Methylocaldum szegediense: one gene and its partner. The protein of the gene in region 1 interacts with the protein of each later gene in a pairwise test. Links are inferred from orthologs where the notes say so. Each region holds a gene or a part of one and is shown on either strand. Other genes may lie near its edges.

Region 1 (5,054 bases):
CGCCTTGATCAAACGCTGAAACTTTCGCCGCAACCGCACTGGGCCTTAACGTTGGGGTTGTTGAACTTGAAGCCTTCGTTCAAGCCTTCGCGTACGTAATCCAGTTCGGTTCCATCGAGGTAGACGAGGCTTTTCGGGTCGACGACCAGAGTGACGCCGAAACTCTCGAAAGTGCGATCTTCCGGCGCGGGCTCATCGACGAACTCCAGGGCATAAGCGAGGCCGGAACACCCGGAGGTCTTGACGGCCACCCTAAGCCCCAGACCGGTGCCGCGGGCGGCGAGGTGTTTCTGCACCTGGCGCGCGGCTTTTTCGGTCAAGGTTACTGCCATGATCGGAACTCCCCTTGTCGTCGAAAATTTACTGGGATGAGCAGCCGGAAGCGGCGACCGAGAACGAGCTGCCGCAGCTGCACGTCGAAGCGGCGTTCGGGTTCTTTATCACGAAGCGCGATCCTTCCAATCCTTCCTGGTAGTCGATTTCGGCACCGGCCAGATATTGCAGGCTGGCTGGGTCGACCATGAGGATCACGCCGTCGGTCTCAACCGTGGTGTCGTCATCGCCGACGACCTCCTCGAAGGTGAAGCCGTACTGAAAGCCGGAACAGCCGCCGCCGGAGACGTAGACCCTGAGTTTCAAGTCCGGATTGCCTTCTTCGGCGATCAGCTCGGCGACTTTGGCAGCCGCTTTATGGGTGAACACAAGGGGAGGGGCGGGCGGGGTTAGGTCCTGAATCTCAACCACAGCACTCATGACACTCTCCTCGTTTCATGCGGCGGATTTGCAAACGTCGTAGCCGGCCTCGGCGGTTCGGCTCTTCGCCCGGTAATCGTTGACGGCGGCCTTAATCGCATCCTCGGCGAGAACCGAGCAATGGATTTTCACCGGCGGCAGGGCAAGAGCCTCGGCGATCTCGGTGTTCTTGATGGCCAACGCTTCCTCGACAGTCTTGCCCTTGACCCACTCGGTTACCAGTGAACTGGAGGCGATCGCCGAGCCGCAGCCGTAGGTCTTAAACTTGGCGTCTTCGATCACGCCTTGGTCATTGACCTTGATCTGCAGTTTCATCACGTCGCCGCAGGCGGGTGCTCCGACGACGCCCGTGCCTACGCCTTTTTCATCCTTGTCGAAGGAGCCGACATTGCGGGGGTTTTCGTAGTGATCGATGACTTTTTCGTTGTACGCCATGGTGGTCTCCAATTGGTGAAGTTTGACGATGTTCGCTCAATGCGCGGCGGCCCATTGAACCGAGTTGAGATCGATGCCTTCCTTGTACATCTCCCACAACGGAGACAGGTCGCGCAGTCGGTCGACTTTTTCCTTGATCAGGGAGATCGCGTAATCGATTTCTTCTTCGGTGGTGTAGCGCCCGATCGTGAACCGGATGGAACTGTGCGCCAGCTCGTCGCTGCGCCCCAGCGCGCGGAGAACGTAGGAAGGTTCGAGGCTGGCGGACGTACAGGCGGAACCGCTCGAAACGGCAATGTCCTTCAGCGCCATCATCAAGGATTCGCCTTCGACATAGTTGAAGCTGACGTTGAGGTTGTGGGGAATCCTCTGTTCAAGATCGCCGTTGATATAAACCTCTTCGATGTCCTTGATGGCGGCGAGCAGCTTGTCCCTGAGTTTCCGGATGCGTTTCGTTTCCTCCGCCATTTCCTCGCGGGCCAAACGGAAGGCTTCGCCCATGCCGACAATCTGGTGGGTGGCCAAGGTGCCGGAACGCAAGCCGCGCTCATGGCCACCACCGTGCATCATCGCCTTAAGCCGCACGCGCGGTTGGCGCCGCACGTAGAGGGCGCCGATGCCTTTGGGGCCGTAAGTCTTGTGAGCGGAAAACGACATCAGGTCGACCGGTAGTTTGGAGAGGTCGATTTCGACCTTACCGGTGGATTGCGCGGCATCGACATGGAAAATCACGCCTTTCTCGCGGCAGATAGCGCCGATAGCGGCGATGTCCTGAATCACGCCGATCTCGTTGTTGACGTGCATCACCGAGGCGAGAATCGTGTCAGGACGGATTGCTGCACGGAATGCATCCAGATCGAGGAGGCCGTTGGGAAGGGGATCAAGGTAGGTGACTTCGAAACCCTGGGCTTCCAGTTCCCGCATGGTGTCAAGCACCGCCTTGTGTTCGGTCTTGACGGTGATGAGATGTCGCCCCTTGGTCTGGTAAAAATAGGCCGCGCCTTTGATCGCCAGGTTGTCCGACTCGGTCGCGCCGGAGGTCCAGACGATTTCTTTGGGATCGGCATTGACCAGGTTCGCGACCTCGGCCCGGGCTTCTTCAACGGCCTTTTCGGCAGCCCAGCCGAAGCTATGGGAGCGGCTGGCCGGATTGCCGAACACCTCGGTCAGAAAGGGAATCATTTTCTCCGCCACGCGCGGATCAACCGGGGTCGTCGCCGAATAATCGAGATAAATCGGTAGTTTCACGGACATTGGTTTCTCCGGGTTCACTCTGGCAAAAGACGGTCCGCTCACTCCGAGCGGTCGGTCTTGTCGGCTTACCTCCGATCAAGCAAGGGCCGTACCAATGCGGGGTGAAGTGTGTAAGCGATTGAACGAAAAAGAAAAAAGTAGACGACGGCGAGGTACGGCTTTGTCAGGTTTTCTACAAACCCTCCCGCAATCGATCGATGCAAGACACTTGCCGCGATGTTCGAGGTCCAGCTTTTTCGGTTCGTGAAAGGCGGTTCTGCCCGCTAGCCTCCGGAATCGAGGCGCCTTTTCGTTCCGGGGCCGTGGCGGTCAGCCCTTGGGAAGAGTGGCTTCTGGCTTTTGTCACGTTCGCTACAAAAATGTTCGAGTCGCCTTAAGTTCGTAACAAAGGTAACAAGCGCCTGCGCTCGAGCGATCAGCCGAAAAGCTCGTTCGTCCGTGGTTTGGCCGGGTAAGAGGCCGATGGCATGTCTCCTGCTTGATAAGGGCCAAATTCCGCATGAATCAAGGGGTAAATTCGGTCATGAATCCTACGCAGCGTTGCGCCACGGTCGGCGAACCCATCGCTCAGCGAGACTTCACGCTGGGTATCCCCGGCTTCAGCTATCGGGATTTGTACGATCCGGCGAGCCTTAAGGCACTTTACGAGGTTTTCGTTCAAACTTTGGCAGAGGAAGCGCCCGAGGTTTACCAGGTCTATGACGCCTGCCGCAACGATGAGGACGGTAAGCTGGCTCCCACTGCAGTCGCCGACGCGCTGCTCAAGACGGCGCCTTATCTCGCCCGTTTCGTCGCGCGCCTTTTCAACGTGGAAGCTGAGCGCGAGGCTCAACGGAACGCCGCGGCCCGCGAATTCGAGAGCGTTTTTGCCTACAAGAACACGGTAGTTAAGCGTGCCGCCCAGAAATTCGACGCCCAGGCTTTGGCTACTTTCGACATCGCGGAACTCGATGCCGCCATCAATGACCTGAGGCGGACCTGCCTCGCGGAGGATGAGCGTGCTCTCGATCCCGAGCAGGGGCTCGCCACGATAGCCGTTCGACTGGATACACTGGCGAAGCGTTATCAGGCGACAGCCAAGGGCGAAGCTGACACCAATGGCGCCGATGCCGAGGCTGCCGAGCTGCGTCGGTTCCTCGAAGCCGACGACTCCGCCCGTATGCGTTTTGCAGCGGCTTTGGCGGAATCGGAACAGCGAGACTTCGTTGAGGCGCTAGTCGAGGTCGTGGAACGCTGGACCTATGCCGCCCTCAACCATCCGACCATCCGCGTGAAGGTCGCCGATTGGGTTTCCTTCAAGCAGCCGGAACGCATCGATTACGAGCATCTGGTCGAATGCCGAGCGGAGCCGCGTGATGGCTACGACGTTCTGGTCGGTCCTCTCGACAAACGCCGCCGGCGCGACGGGTTCCAGTTGACCGATTCGCGCGCCTCCAGCCGCGAAGTCCATTACGAGGTGGATCGCTGCGTTATCTGTCACGAGCGCGACAACGATTACTGCTCCAAAGGGCAGCGTACCAAGGATGGCGGGTTCCGCCGCAATCCGTTGGATGTGACCCAGATCGGCTGTCCTTTGGAGGAACGCATTTCGGAAGCCTTCACCCTGAAACGGCAGGGGGACAATATCGCCGCCCTGGCCATGATTGTGGCCGACAATCCCATGGCTCCCGGCACCGGCCACCGCATCTGCAATGAATGCATGAAGGCCTGTGTGTTCCAGCGGGTCACTGAGCCGGTCAACATCCCGCAGGTGGAGACCAATATCCTGACCGATGTGCTGTTCATGCCGTACGGCTTCGAGATCTACAGCCTCCTAACCCGGTGGAACCCGCTGAACCTGAAACGACCTTATGCCCTGCCTTACAACGGGAAGAAGGTGTTGGTGGTGGGGCTAGGACCGGCCGGTTACACGCTGTCTCACTACCTCCTCAACGAAGGTTTCGGCGTCGCGGCCATCGACGCCCTGAAGATCGAGCCTCTGCCCGAAGAACTGACCGGAAAGGACGTCGGGCTTCCCGAGGCGGTGGACGATTTTCACATGCTGTACGAGAACCTCGACGAGCGCATCCTGATGGGCTTCGGCGGCGTCGCCGAGTACGGCATTACCGTGCGTTGGGACAAGAATTTTCTTAAGGTGATTTACCTGACCCTGGTCCGGCGCCGGAACTTCAGTCTCTACGGCGGAGTACGGCTGGGCAGCACATTGTCCATCGACGATGCTTGGGATCTGGGCTTCGATCATATCGCCATCGCCAGCGGTGCCGGCAAGCCCACGATGATCGGCCTCAAGAACAATCTCGCGCGTGGCATCCGCAAGGCCTCGGATTTTCTCATGGCCTTGCAGCTGTCCGGGGCGGCGAAACAGTCCTCGCTCTCCAATCTCCAGGTACGACTGCCGGCCGGTGTGATCGGGGGAGGGCTCACCGCCATCGACGCGGTAACGGAGCTCCTGGCGTATTACCCGGTTCAAGTGGAAAAAACGCTGGATCGCTACGAGCATCTCGTCATGCGGTATGGGGAAACCAAGGTGCGCTCGCGCTTCGACGCCGAAGAGCTCGCCATCTTGGACGAATTCCTGGAGCACGGTCGAGCGATTCGTGCCGAGCGCTGGC
Region 2 (4,865 bases), 4.4 Mb from region 1 along the record:
AAGTCATAGCCAATCTGACCGAGATATGTGAGTTCCGTATCAAACTCCCCTGGCTGATTTCTACCTCCAAAGAGAATTACCTCAAGTGCTTTATCTACAGTTGGAAATCCCATATTAGCCCGCAAAAAAAACTGACCTATTGAGCTTTCATACTCGGTATAAAACTGACCACCGTCCATTGATAAAGCAAAGTTACGAGTGCGATCAAAGTAAATACTTTGCGGTAAGAAAATAGAGGGACGAGTAAAAGCTACGTCTCGGGTCTCATTGTATAATCCGAGCGGGTTTTTCACACGCCCCAAACGTAGCCCCGCGCGAGTATTAGCCTTCTCCAAAGCAGTAAAATCAAGCACACCGTAGTCTAACCGGACTTCTTCATCTTCCAACTCGCCAGCACGGCGGTATAGCACTTGTGCTGCCAAACCCAAGCGGCTCAGTGGGCGCAATGAAACATTGACTCCAGCTTCTGTAAAATCAAAGCTTCCGTCTTCACTGTCTCCGTAAAAATTATTTTCGGAAGTCAAAACAAAATTTTGGCTAATAAAACCATGGTATTGGAAAGTATCTTTCCAATCGGCGAACGATTCGTGGCAACTATAAAAAACGAGCAAAACAACCGAAAACCGGATTCTCTTGCAGCAGAATAAACTTATCATCGGGCGCCTTCACGAATAGTGATCGAGCGTACACTATCGTCAATTTCAGATTCCGGCAGATAACCAATCGCTCCGGGTGTTTTCGAAATCAGTGCACGCATTTCCTTGATTGTCGACACTAGCTCCGGCGCTTGCCCGGTACCGGAAAACACTTTGCGATCCCAGGTTTGCCTGAGCTGGTGTGCAAACATCCCCAAGTGCTTTTTGCAGAACTCTTTGTGGATTGGGCTGCTGTCGGGGAGAACGAAAACGACTACCGGGCTGCCGTCCGACCATGAGCGCTGCGACATCGTGAACAGTGCCCTGGCTTCCTGCCGGCTGAGTTCCGAAACCGGAGCGTCCGGATGTACCACAACGGACTGTGAAGCCGCCGGTTCGGAGGTAATGAACAAAAAAGTGACAATAAGGAGCCGCGCCAGAAATGGATAACGGCGCGTAGATAGGAAAAATAGGAAATTCACGCGTGACGCTAGGTTTTTCGCCCAGCGGCCGACGAATCAGGAGGGCAGGTTGAAACCGTTTTAGGCGTCAGATAATTTCCCAATTCTGTTAATGCCTGGCGATAGACTTGCCGTTTGAAATACACTACGTCGCTCACCGGATACCAATAATCAACCCAACACCACGCGTCAAACTCCGGTCGTTCGCTGCAATCCAAACGAATCCTCGACTCCTCGCTTGACAAACGCAGGATATACCAGAGCTGTTTTTGCCCTATGCAGAGCGGAAACGAATGTTTTCGGATATATCGCTCCGGAAGCTCGTAACGCAACCAATCTCGGGTTCGTCCGATCAGCTGAACGTCCTGCCGTCTCAGTCCAACTTCTTCGTACAACTCCCGGTACATCGCAGCTTCCGGAGCTTCATTTAATTTTATACCGCCTTGAGGAAACTGCCAGGAACGCATGCCGACCCGTCTTGCCCAAAACACGCGGCCATCCTGATTGCACAAAACGATACCCACGTTTAGGCGATAACCATCCGCGTCGATCATGGTTCGATTAAAATCCTACTATTACCTCGATGATATAATGCTAGCCCGTTGGATCGGGCTTACAATCCGCGCGTCGTCGTTGAGTCGCCGCGACTCTGCGGCCGTGAGCTGATCCTTGTTTGGCTTCAAAACATCCGAATCGAATTTAAAGGAAACGCGTGAGTCTGGCAATATTTGACCTTGATAACACTCTAATAGGCGGCGACAGCGACTACTTATGGGGGCAGTTCTTGATCGAGAAGGGAATCGTGGATCGAGAGCGTTACGAGGAGGCTAACGCCCGGTTTTACGAAGACTACAAGAACGGCACGCTGGATATCGTTCAGTTTCTGGAGTTCGCTTTGAGACCCCTGGCCGCTAATCCGGTCGATGCGCTTTGGCGGTGGCGTACCCAGTTTATTGAAGAGAAGATCAGACCTTTATTACTGCCCGCAGCCGTGGCACTTATCGAAAAACACCGTCGCGCCGGCGACACCCCGATCATTATCACCGCCACCAATCGCTTCGTGACGGAACCGATCGCCCGACTTTACGGCATCGAACACCTCCTTGCGACCACACCGGAATTTGAAAACGGCAGGTACACTGGGCGATTCGTGGGCACCCCGTGTTTTCGGGAAGGTAAGGTACACCGCTTGCACGAATGGCTAGCGGAGCACGATCATGATTTGGCGGACAGTTGGTTTTACAGCGATTCCCACAACGATCTGCCCTTGCTCTCGCTCGTAGGTTTTCCGGTCGCAGTGGACCCCGATGAAACACTCAAAGCCTACGCAGAACAGAAGAAGTGGCCGGTGATCACTCTTCGCAACGGAAAATGTCCGGAAGAGCATGCCAGGCGATTAGCAAAGTCCCGTCATACCTTGCGGATCAAGTAACAGAAAACCCCGCTTTCGTCCTTCTTATGTTCCAGCATTTGATGTCCGGCCTGTTCCAGAAAGACACCGAAGTCGATCACGGAAGCCGGATCGGTTGCTAGCACTCTAACCACCTGTCCGGCATCCATCGTTTGCAACGCCTTTTTTAAGCGTAGCAACGGCAAAGGACACATCAGCCCCGAGGTGTCTATTTCAAGATCAGCTTGCATGGTTTACCAAAGCCTATTGGAATTCCTACGAGACCGCGCCCATTTTAGCAAAACCGAAAGATATGGATTATTTGCCCATATTCCTCAATCTGAAGAATGAACCCTGTCTGATCGTCGGCGGCGGACCGGTAGCTGCTCGCAAGGCCGAGACCCTGCTTCAGGCCGGCGGGCTGGTCAGCGTGCAGGCTCCGCAAATTCATGATTCGGTCCTGAAGCTTCGAGACTCGGGACGCATAACCCTCATCGACAAGGCGTTTCACCCTGAGGACGTGTGCCGGTTCAAGCTGGTCGTTGCCGCAACCGACGATGCTGATTTGAATGCCAAGATCGCCGAGGCCGCAAAGACGCACAACATACCCGTGAACGTGGTCGACCAACCTGCCCTTTGCACGTTCATCTTTCCCGCCGTGATCGACCGTTCCCCGGTCGTTGCGGCCGTATCCTCGGGGGGCGCCGCCCCTGTACTGGCTCGCATTCTGCGCATGCGTCTCGAATCCTGGATACCGCCGGCTTACGGGCGCCTGGCCAAGCTCGCCGCAGACTTCCGTGTACGCGTCAAACAAGCAATCGACGACCCGCGAGTTCGCCGCAGATTTTGGGAAAACGTCCTCTCCGGAACGATCGCCGAACTGGTTTTCGCCGGAAGAGACAAGGAGGCGGCCCAACGCCTGGAACAGGCGCTTGTCGCCGAAGCCTCCGGCGAGCGAAATCGGAATGTCGGCATGGTTTATCTAGTCGGTGCCGGACCGGGCGATCCTGACTTACTGACGATACGGGCGTTGCGTCTCATTCAGGAAGCCGACGTGGTCGTTTACGATCGCCTGGTGTCACCCGAAATCCTGGATCTCGTTCGACGCGATGCGGAAAAAATTTACGCGGGCAAACAGCGCAACCAGCACACGCTCCCGCAAGCCGAAATCAACCGACTTCTCGCCGACCTCGCCAAATCCGGAAAACGCGTCGTGCGCCTAAAAGGCGGCGATCCATTTATTTTCGGTCGAGGTGGAGAGGAAATCGAAACCTTAATGAACGAAGGCATAGCTTTCCAGGTGGTCCCCGGAATCACGGCCGCTTCCGGCTGCGCCGCCTATGCCGGCATTCCGCTGACACACCGCGATCATGCCCAATCCTGTACGTTCCTGACCGGCCATATGAAAGACGGCCGGCTGATCGACGTCGATTGGAAACAACTGTCCCGTCCGGGACAAACCTTGGTCTTTTACATGGGACTTCAAGGTTTGCCGGAAATCTGTTCTCGCCTGATTCAACATGGCTGTCCGGCCGATCTTCCTGCTGCGCTTGTCCAACAAGGAACCACCCAATCTCAGCTGGTCTTGACCGGCACTTTGGCAACCCTGCCGGACCTCGTGAATCAATCTGAGGTAAAAGCTCCAACACTGCTCATCATTGGTACCGTCGTCCGGTTACGCAAGAAACTCGCCTGGTTCGAACCGTTCGACAAAGCTTGACGGACTTCAGCCGTCGTGCCTTTCACGCGTGACGAGCCAATCCGCCCAGTTCAAGATCGGCCTGAGACGAGGCCCGAGTAGCTTGTCGCCTTCCTCGAAGCTAACCCACCGAAACTCGTCGTGTTCCGGACGCCCAAGCACGGGATTGACAGGCAAACACACGTCACCGCTTGGAGACTCGGCCACATAGTACCGGGCGATCTTACCCGCACCATAGGGCGGCGTTTCCTGATAGCCCTTGCCCCAGCGGAAGTCGAGCTCGGTCAGCGAGGTTTCCTCGCATACCTCGCGTAACGCGGCATCCAAAGGGTCTTCACCCTCTTCCACCACACCTTTAGGGAAATCCCAGTAATTAAACGCACGAAGCAAGAGATAACGCGGCCCATCGGGATGGTTGCGCACGATCACCACACCCGCCGACAAAATATAGGTTTTCATGCTGCGCAACCCCCGCTATACCGATGATCATCTTAGTCAGTGCCAATTCGAGTTAGGCGTCGGTCTACACCAACACGTCCCCTGGGCTCAATTGATGCTTAGTAAAAGCCGATCGAGCGCTTGATCCGGCAAAATTCGTTTTAACAATCCGAGCACATGTGTTGGGACGGTGACGCGATAACGCACCTTCGGCCTTTTCGCCTCAAGCGCATGAACGACGA

Evidence for each region. The genes of interacting proteins can lie anywhere in the genome.
Region 2: the proteins of QEN43_RS00190 (region 1) and QEN43_RS19420 interact in binary tests that used the Escherichia coli proteins (3 or more experiments, as listed by UniProt). The link is inferred for Methylocaldum szegediense from one-to-one orthologs.

The regions. Positions count from the first base shown.
Region 1 is NZ_OX458333.1:25,251-30,304, forward strand. The notes cover bases 331-3,285. They hold QEN43_RS00190 (IscS subfamily cysteine desulfurase), read right to left. Parts: upstream 2,437-3,285; coding sequence 1,225-2,436; downstream 331-1,224. Other genes in these bases: iscA (iron-sulfur cluster assembly protein IscA), read right to left, coding at 331-332; erpA (iron-sulfur cluster insertion protein ErpA), read right to left, coding at 361-753; iscU (Fe-S cluster assembly scaffold IscU), read right to left, coding at 769-1,188; QEN43_RS00195 (pyridine nucleotide-disulfide oxidoreductase), read left to right, coding at 2,966-3,285. Also shown: more of iscA, read right to left, coding at 9-330; more of QEN43_RS00195, read left to right, coding at 3,286-5,054. UniProt on the Escherichia coli protein: Master enzyme that delivers sulfur to a number of partners involved in Fe-S cluster assembly, tRNA modification or cofactor biosynthesis. Catalyzes the removal of elemental sulfur from cysteine to produce alanine.
Region 2 is NZ_OX458333.1:4,434,147-4,439,011, reverse strand. Bases 1,123-4,079 are described here. They hold QEN43_RS19420 (sulfurtransferase TusA family protein), read right to left. Parts: upstream 2,738-4,079; coding sequence 2,507-2,737; downstream 1,123-2,506. Other genes in these bases: cysG (siroheme synthase CysG), read left to right, coding at 2,800-4,079; QEN43_RS19425 (histidinol-phosphatase), read left to right, coding at 1,809-2,528; QEN43_RS19430 (RNA pyrophosphohydrolase), read right to left, coding at 1,126-1,650. In the rest of the region: QEN43_RS19440 (TonB-dependent receptor), read right to left, coding at 1-656; QEN43_RS19435 (type 2 periplasmic-binding domain-containing protein), read right to left, coding at 653-1,009; more of cysG, read left to right, coding at 4,080-4,206; QEN43_RS19410 (bis(5'-nucleosyl)-tetraphosphatase), read right to left, coding at 4,213-4,644; QEN43_RS19405 (SDR family oxidoreductase), read right to left, coding at 4,732-4,865. UniProt on the Escherichia coli protein: Sulfur carrier protein involved in sulfur trafficking in the cell. Part of a sulfur-relay system required for 2-thiolation during synthesis of 2-thiouridine of the modified wobble base 5-methylaminomethyl-2-thiouridine (mnm(5)s(2)U) in tRNA.